DNA from 4 places in the Pseudomonas sp. NFXW11 genome. Region 2 is predicted to be linked to each of the others. Evidence: predicted binding sites of a transcription regulator. Region 2 holds the regulator's gene; each other region holds the start of a gene.
The links. Region 2 encodes FliA, which starts transcription of late flagellar genes. Its sites were predicted from a motif close to CTAAAGTTTNNNNNNNNNNNGCCGNTAA; they were not measured.
Positions count from the first base shown of each region.

Region 1 (2,201 bases), on a different contig from region 2:
CCCAGGGCCAGAGCAGGGCCTGGGCCGGGTGCCAGAGGTCGGGCTGGGCGTCGTTGCGGGCGCTTTGCGCGGCTTGCTGGTGCAGCTGTTGCTGAACCTCGGCCAGGGGGAGTTGCAGGTACAGCGCCGTGAGGTTCTGCCAGCGGCGGCCGTGGGCGTTGTTCCAGGAATGCTGTGCCGCCAGTGCCAGGCCGTTGGCCAGGAGCACGGTGTTGGCGGGCTGGTTCAGCCAGCGTCGCAGGTCCGGTTCGGCATCCAGGCGCTGTTGCTGGCGCAGCGGGTTGTGGTGGTCGCGAGCGATCAGCATGACCTTGGCCAGCAGGTGCTGTTCCTGGGTCAACAGGCGATAGCCCTGCTGGACCCAGATCGGCAGATGCCAGGCCTGCACCAGGGCCTGGCACATTTCCATCAGGCGCACGCCGAACAGCTGCAGTTCGACTTCCCGAGCCGACTCGTGCTTATAGATGACCCGCAGCTCCCATTCTTCCAGCAGCTTGGGGTAGACCAGGGCCATGGCCCACAACGGCGAGAGAAACAGCAGGCTGCCCCAGTGGATGTCTTGCCAGAGCCGGGCCAGGCGCCCGGCGAAGAAGCCGCTGGCTTGCTGGCTGGCGTGCTGGCTGATCATTTGAAACTGGCGCAGCGCCTGGGGAATCTGTTCTTCGGGCAGGGTCGGCAGTTGTTCCAGCAGTTCCTCGGTGCGCTTGAGGCCGAGACGGTTGACCGCGACTTCGAGGTTCTCCGCGGGCTCGCTCATGCTGCCATGGGTGTGTCGGTTGGCTTCGCGGATCAGGCTCAAGGCCAGCGCCGGGCTGTCCTGCATCAGATCGACGATATCGCGCAGCGAACTTCTATTGTTGGCAATGGCTCGGCAGACCCGATCATGGCTGCCCTGGGGCACCGGCAAGCGCACGCCATTGAGAAGCCTTACCCAGGCATCCAGAGAGCTGGGCGGGGAATGTGGAACGCTGGTTTCATTAGACATGGCTGGGCGTAATCATCGTCTGCTGTGAACACGCCCAGAGCGGGCCAAACTGGCTTTTCGCCTTAACTGGCTATAGTCTGGCGCAGTTTTGCCGATAAGTAGAAGAAGAGTTTTAAGAACTTCCGAATATGACCTTGAACCCGACTCAATAAGTACTCCTCCTACTATGGCTAAAATAATCGGCATCATCGTCGTATTCGCGAGCGTGCTCGGCGGATACGTGCTCTCCCACGGCAAAATCGCAGCGCTGATCCAGCCTTTCGAGGTTCTGATCATCGGCGGTGCGGCCTTCGGTGCATTTCTCCAGGCGAACCCGGGCTACATGACGATGCACGTCATCAAGAAGTCCCTGGGCATGTTCAGCTCGCGTTTTACCCACACCTTCTATTTGGAAGTGCTGGGCCTGATCTACGAGATCCTCAACAAGAGCCGTCGCGAAGGCATGATGGCCATCGAAGGGGACATCGAAGACGCAGCCGCCAGCCCGATCTTCGCCAAGTACCCGGCAGTGCTCAAGGATGAACGCATGACCGCGTTCGTGTGTGATTACCTGCGCATCATGTCCTCCGGCAACATGGCCCCCCACGAACTGGAAGGCTTGTTCGACATGGAGCTGCTGAGCCTCAAGGAAGAACTCGAGCACCCGTCTCACGCAGTGACCGGGATCGCCGACGGCATGCCCGGCTTCGGTATCGTCGCGGCGGTACTGGGGATTGTGGTGACCATGGCGTCCCTGGGCGACGGCGACCAGAAGTCCATCGGCCTGCACGTAGGTGCGGCGCTGGTAGGTACCTTCTTCGGTATTCTCGCGGCCTACGGCTTCTTCGGCCCGCTGGCCAACTCCCTGGCCCACGATGCCAAGGAAGAGCTCAACGTCTACGAAGCCATCAAGGCTTCCCTGGTGGCCTCGGCTTCCGGCATGCCGCCGTCGTTGGCGGTGGAGTTCGGGCGCAAGGTTCTGTACCCGTCGCACCGTCCTAGCTTCGCCGAGCTGGAACAAGCGGTTCGCGGTCGCTAAGTCATGGAAAATAATCAGCCGATTATCATCAAGCGCGTCAAGCGCTTTGGCGGCGGACACCACGGGGGCGCATGGAAGATCGCCTTCGCCGACTTCGCCACGGCGATGATGGCGTTCTTCCTGGTGCTGTGGTTGCTGTCCACCGCGACCCCGGAACAGAAGATCGCCATTGCCGGCTACTTCAAGGACCCGGTCGGC
Region 1 is NZ_JAGEKI010000003.1:199,148-201,348, reverse strand. It holds gene J4P02_RS06685 (HDOD domain-containing protein) at 1-985, opposite strand, end outside; gene motA (flagellar motor stator protein MotA) at 1,152-2,003, shown strand; gene motB (flagellar motor protein MotB) at 2,007-2,201, shown strand, end outside.
Region 1: motA (flagellar motor stator protein MotA) is a predicted target of FliA. The motif match lies at 1,056-1,083, and genes of this name have one in related genera.

Region 2 (2,201 bases):
TCCACCAGATCCATGGTGCGATTGGCAGCCGCGTCCGTAAGCCGGACCACATAGGACAGGCGCTCGGTGGCATCCGTGATCTGTGAGACTTCCTCGGCTTGCGGCATGTGCGGGTCAATCTGGAAATTGACGATCGCGCTATGCAGCTCGCGGGTAAGCTTGCCCACTTCCTGATACAGGCCGCGGTCACGGGTCTGATTGAGTTCATGGATCAGTTGCACAGCTTCGCCGAATTGGCCCTTTTCCAGGCTCTCGACCAGCTCCAGTGCATGTTTTTTCAGGGTCGACTCAAAGTCGTCCAGTGAAGATTCTTTATGCTCCATAGCTCCCCCGTGGCGGAATGGCTACGCACCTCAACCGATGCGTTCGAAGATTTTCTCGATCTTCTCTTTCAACGCCTGGGCCGTGAATGGTTTGACCACATAGCCGTTAACCCCGGCCTGGGCAGCTTCGATGATCTGCTCGCGCTTGGCTTCCGCGGTCACCATCAGCACCGGCAGGTGCTTGAGCTTTTCATCGGCGCGCACGTGGCGCAGCAGGTCGATACCGGTCATACCCGGCATGTTCCAGTCCGTTACCAGAAAGTCGATGCTTCCGCTGTTGAGTACCGGAATGGCGGTAGTGCCATCGTCGGCCTCGACCGTGTTGGTGAAACCCAGATCACGCAACAGGTTTTTTATGATCCGCCGCATCGTTGAGAAGTCATCAACGATGAGGATTTTCATGTTCTTGTCCAATTCGACCTCCAAGCAGTCTTAAACGCATTCAGTACCTGAACACGCCATTCAATCAATCCGGCATAACACGCAACGACTGCATGGAGCACATACCGCAAGACCGGCGCAGCTTGCCGCACCAGCCCTGTTCGCAGTGTCCCCACACTGCCTGTCAGCGCGCTCGCCACTCCCCCAAACGCCCCCGCAAGCGGGCTGCGCACTGGCTGTGTAACTGGCTGACCCGCGATTCGCTGACCCCCAGGACCTCACCGATTTCCTTGAGGTTCAGCTCTTCGTCGTAGTACAGCGCCAACACCAGTCGCTCGCGCTCCGGCAAATTGGCAATCGCATCCGCCAGGGCCGCCTGGAAACGTTCGTCTTCCAGGTCCCGTGACGGTTCGAGATGAGCACTGGCGCCATCCTCGTGCAGCCCTTCGTGTTCGCCGTCCTGCAACAGGTCGTCGAAACTGAACAGGCGGCTGCCCAGGGTGTCGTTCAGAATCCCGTAATAATCGTCGAGACTCAATTGAAGTTCGGCCGCAACCTCGTGATCTTTAGCGTCACGACCGGTTTTAGCTTCAATTGTGCGGATGGCATCACTGACCATGCGGGTATTTCGGTGTACCGAACGGGGTGCCCAGTCGCCTTTGCGAACCTCGTCGAGCATCGCCCCGCGGATACGGATACCCGCGTAAGTCTCGAAGCTCGCCCCCTTGCTCGCGTCGTACTTGGTCGACACTTCGAGCAAACCGATCATCCCGGCCTGAATCAGGTCTTCCACCTGGACGCTGGCCGGCAACCGCGCCAGCAGGTGATAGGCAATACGCTTGACCAGTGGCGCGTAGCGCTCGATCAGTTCGTACTGGCTGTCACGTGCGGACTTCTTGTAGAGGTTGTAGCCACTGGCAGTCATAGCACCGGTCCCGCTGTTTGATGCACTAGCCGCTCGACAAAGAATTCCAGATGCCCGCGAGGGTTCGCCGGCAATGGCCAGGTATCGACTTTCTGCGCGATGGCCTTGAACGCCAATGCACACTTCGAACGAGGAAAGGCTTCATAGACCGCACGCTGCTTTTGCACGGCCTTGCGCACGCTTTCATCGTAGGGAACTGCGCCGACGTATTGTAAGGCCACGTCCAGGAAGCGATCAGTGACCTTGGTCAATTTTGCAAACAGGTTGCGCCCTTCCTGGGGGCTCTGGGCCATGTTGGCCAGGACCCGGAAACGGTTCATGCCGTAGTCGCGGTTGAGCAGCTTGATCAGGGCGTAGGCATCGGTGATCGAGGTCGGCTCGTCGCACACCACCAGCAGCACTTCCTGGGCCGCGCGGACGAAACTGACTACCGAGTCACCAATACCCGCAGCGGTGTCGATCACCAGCACATCGAGATTGTCGCCGATATCGCTGAAGGCCTGGATCAGGCCGGCATGCTGGGCAGGACTCAGGTGCACCATGCTCTGGGTGCCGGAAGCGGCCGGTACGAT
Region 2 is NZ_JAGEKI010000004.1:208,710-210,910, reverse strand. It holds gene J4P02_RS08850 (protein phosphatase CheZ) at 1-323, opposite strand, end outside; gene J4P02_RS08845 (chemotaxis response regulator CheY) at 354-725, opposite strand; gene fliA (RNA polymerase sigma factor FliA) at 889-1,629, opposite strand; gene fleN (flagellar synthesis regulator FleN) at 1,626-2,201, opposite strand, start outside.

Region 3 (2,201 bases), on a different contig from region 2:
AATCTCGGCCTTGGGCATGCTCGCCACCACCGACCAGGGGCCGCCCTCGAAGGGCACCGCCAGACTGTAGAAGTCTTCACCGCGATCACTCCAGAAGCGGCCCTTGCCAGGCTCCCGGACTGCAGCGGCCAAGCGTTCCTTGGCCTGATCCAGGTCCTGCACCCCGGCCGGCGGCACCAGCCACTTGCCCTGCTCATCCAGCAAGGCCAGGGAACCGCTGTGGCCGATGCGGAAACGCTTGAGATTGTCGAACTGGGCGTTCTGCGCATCGGTGTAGTCGAAACCGACGAACAGCACCGCAATCACCTTGCCGCTGCGATCCAGCACCGGGGTGTACTGGGTCATGTACAGCCGTTCGAACAGCAGCGCGCGGCCGACATAACCCTGCCCGGCCATGAGTTTCTGGTAAGCCGGATGGGCATGATCGAGCAAAGTGCCGATGGCCCGGCTGCCATCCTGCTTGCTCAGGGAGGTGCTGACCCGAATGAAATCATCGCCACTGCGCACGAACAGGGTCGCGACCCCGGCCGTCATCTGCTTGAACTCGTCCACTTCCTCGAAGTTGTTGTTGAGCACCACCGTGCCCAGGTGCAGGCCTGGGGTCTGCACCCCGGCCACGCTCACCGGCTGTTCCGGATGCAGGCTCAGGCCACTGCTGAAACGGTTTTCGAACAGGCCGCTGAGGCGCTGGGTGCTCTCGCGCAGGCTGCCGTGAAAGGTGCTGAGCTGGTCGGCGAGCAAGCGTGCTTCGCTGGCCAGGTGCTCTTCGCGGGTATCGAGGTTCGCCGAGTCCAGTGAACGCAGGGCGAACAGGGTGCTGCCACTGATCACCAGGGCGAGTACCAGGGCAAGGGCAAGCCCTAGCTGGGAGGCTATCCGGGCACGGGGTTGGGACATGATGGCTCCTGGCCGAGAAGGCGGATCATCCTGATCAAGCTGCACGCTCGGCGACAATTTTTCTGTGTATTTTTAGAGAGTTAGGACCTTCCTGAACGCTGGTTCCATACCACAGGATTCGGCGGCATCCAGGAATACTTGAGCGATCTACAAGGATATCTTCCCGGCCTTGTTCCCCCGAGCGCTGCAACGTTTCAGCCGAGGCGCTCTACCTCGGGCAATTGCATGGCGCGGACCTCGCCCTGGAGAAAATCGCTGAGGCGTCGCAACCGCTCGCCGCCGGGCCGGGTCCTGGGCCAGACCAGGTAGTAGTCCAGGCCGCTGGCCACCGCCGTCGGCCAGGGCAGGCTCAAGCGACCCTGGGCCACATCTTCGGCCACCATCAGCAGATCGCCCATGGACACCCCATAACCCCGGGCTGCCGCGATCATCCCCAGCTCCAGGGTGTCGAACACCTGGCCGCCCTTGAGCGAAACCTGCTCCGCCAGCCCCATATGTTCCAGCCAACTGCGCCAGTCGCGACGGTCCGGGGTTGGGTGCAACAGCTCGGTGGCGGCCAGCCGCGCCACATCCCAGGGCTGGTCATTGAGCAGGTTCGGCGCCCCCACCGGTATCAGCAGCTCGGGAAACAGCAGGCTGGCTTCCCAGTCCGGCGGGAAATGACCGTTGCTCAGCAGCACCGCGCAATCGAAGGGTTCCTGGTTGAAGTCCACCGAGTCCACATCCATCCAGGCACTGGTGAGCTGCACCTCGTTGCCCGGCTGCAAATGGCGAAAGCGGCTCAGGCGCGCCAGCAGCCAGCGCATGGTCAGAGTCGAGGGCGCTTTCATGCGCAGAATGCCGTCTTCGGCCAGCAAGGTGTTGCAGGCCCGCTCCAGGGCGCCGAAGCCTTCGCGAATGCCCGGCAACAGCAAGCGCGCGGCCTCGGTCAGTTGCAGGTTGCGCCCGCTGCGCTGGAACAGGCGGCAGGAGAAATGTTCTTCCAGGGTGCGGATATGCCGGCTGACCGCGCTCTGGGTAATGGACAGCTCTTCACCGGCACGGGTGAACGAACTGTGTCGGGCGGCGGCTTCAAAGGCGCGCAAGGCATACAGGGGAGGCAAACGGCGAGACATGGAGGTGCTCCGACAACGGCATCGCGCCACGCTACCAGAAAGCGCTTCACATGAGTTTTTATCATGCCAGCAAGTATTTTTATCTCTTTGTGCTATGCAGCAGAAGCGCCGAGAATCAGCACTTTCCCCCCCTTCGCCATAACCGAGCCTGATGACCATGCAGCATCCAGCACGTACCGAACTCTGGGC
Region 3 is NZ_JAGEKI010000002.1:67,655-69,855, reverse strand. It holds gene J4P02_RS03510 (methyl-accepting chemotaxis protein) at 1-897, opposite strand, end outside; gene J4P02_RS03505 (LysR substrate-binding domain-containing protein) at 1,092-2,012, opposite strand; gene J4P02_RS03500 (NorM family multidrug efflux MATE transporter) at 2,170-2,201, shown strand, end outside.
Region 3: J4P02_RS03510 (methyl-accepting chemotaxis protein) is a predicted target of FliA. The motif match lies at 1,013-1,040, and genes of this name have one in related genera.

Region 4 (2,201 bases), on a different contig from region 2:
CCTTGACGTCTTCCTTCTGCAGCCATTGCGGTGGACGGTTGAGCAGCCGCAGCAGCGAGCCCGGCTCCAGGGCCAGCAGGCGTTGCAGGCGCACCAGCACCCGGCGCATGGCCCCCAGTTCGGCGCGGTTGGTGGACACTCGGGCGGCCAGCAACTGGTCTTCGATCTGGTCGACGCTGAGGCTGGTCTTGCGCACGATCTGGGTCAGCACTTCGCCCTGGTCGCGCAGCAGGTGCACCAGCAGTTCCAGGGGCGAGCGAAAACGTTCGCCGGCCTTGACCGAGGAGCGCAGTTTGTCCACCGAGTGCAGGGGTTGCAGGCGGGCGCTGACGATCAGGTTGCTACGCACGCAGACCCACAGGGTGGAGATGTCCGAGGAGACCATGCTGCTGAAGTTGAACACCACGTCGTTGACCACCGCCAGCAGCGCCGAGTCGACGTGTTCGATGCGGGTCGAACGCGAGCCTTCGTGCAGGGCCTCGAAGAATTCCTCGGGCAATTGCAGGTGGGCCTGCATCCAGCGTTCGCAGGCGGCGTGGGCCAGGTTCAGGTGCAGCCAGAGAAACTCGTCGTTGCTGGCTTGTGGCTGTTGCAGGGCGTGCAGGGCCTTGGCCGAATCCAGTTCGCGGCCGCGTTCGCCGGGACGAAAGGCGAAGCCGTAGAGCAGGCCGAACAGGTCGGCGTCACGGTGACTCTGGTCGATGCTGTGGTTCATGGAGTCTCGCAGGAGGGCAGTGCCTGGCGGGGCTTTCGCAGGTTCACCTGGGCCTCATCATGGCAAGGCTTTTTGACATTTTTGTGACGTTTAAAAGTGCACAATTTTTGACGGTGTACCGGTGGTCGGCGGCGCTCAAGAATGGGCCGCCAGTGCCGATCACGCTCACATGCAATCTGCATTCGAGCCACTTCGAATGCTCCTGACAGGGATGTTCGGACCCATGCATGCCTTTTGCCGGCCTGCCTTATTCCTGCCATGAGATCTTCTCGATGTTTTTGCAAAAATCCCTGAGAGCGCAAATTCTTGCCCTGCTGAGCGGTAGCCTGTTTGCGATGCTGTTGATCGCCCTGGCGTCTTTCCACTTCCTGTCTTCTGGCGTACAGAGCTACCGCGCATTGATCGACGGCCCGTTGCAGAGCTCGCAACTGATCGACGAGGCCAACCTGCAGTTCAAGAGCCAGGTGCAGGAGTGGAAGAACGTGCTGCTGCGGGGCAAACAGCCCCAGGACCTGAACAAGTACTGGCAGCTGTTCGAGGATCGGCAGCGGGATGTGCAGAACATTCTTGGCCAACTGGCCCAGGCTCCAGGCCTGGACTCGAGCCTGAAGAGCCGGGTGCAGCGCCTGGCGCAAGAGCACCGCCAGCTTGGCGCGGCCTACCAGACGGGCCGTGATGCCTATGTGGCGCAGGGCGCCGATCCGGCTGCCGGCGATGCCGCGGTCAAGGGCGTGGACCGGGCCACCAGCGAGCAGATGAGCGAACTGGTGATCGAGTTGCGCAAGCACAGCGAGCAGCAGTCCCGCGATATCAGCGCCGCGGCCGACCGTACGGTGTGGCTGGGGATCACGGTAATGCTCGCCTCCGGCCTGCTGATTGGCCTGCTCAGCCTGTGGCTGGTCAACCGCAGCCTGGTGCAGCCGATCCGCCAGTTGATCGACTATGTGGCCCAGCTCAGCCGTGGTCAGTTCGCCGAGCGCGTGGCCAGCACCCGTGAGGATGAACTGGGCCGGTTGGCCGCCGCCGCCAACACCCTGCGGGATTTCCTCGCCCAGACCTTCAGCAGCCTGCAGCGCAGTGCCTCGGCGCTGGACAGTTCCAGTGGCGAGCTCAATTCCATTGCCACCCTGATGTCCCAGGGCACCAACGAGCAGTTCAGCCGCACCGACCAGGTGGCCACGGCGATGAACGAGATGTCCGCCACGGCCCAGGAAGTGGCGCGCCATGCCGCCGATGCCGCACGTGCCGCCGACGATGCCGATCAGTCGGCGCAGCAGGGCGAGCAGGTGATGCAGAGCACCATCCACAGCATCACCCAGATGCGCGGCGAGATTGCCAACACCGCTTCGGTGATCCGTCAGCTGGAAACCGACAGCGGGCGCATTGGCAAGGTCCTGGAAGTGATCCAGGGGATTGCCGAGCAGACCAACCTGCTGGCCCTCAACGCTGCCATCGAAGCGGCCCGGGCCGGCGAGGCCGGGCGCGG
Region 4 is NZ_JAGEKI010000008.1:61,835-64,035, reverse strand. It holds gene J4P02_RS14200 (transporter) at 1-715, opposite strand, end outside; gene J4P02_RS14195 (methyl-accepting chemotaxis protein) at 988-2,201, shown strand, end outside.
Region 4: J4P02_RS14195 (methyl-accepting chemotaxis protein) is a predicted target of FliA. The motif match lies at 850-877, and genes of this name have one in related genera.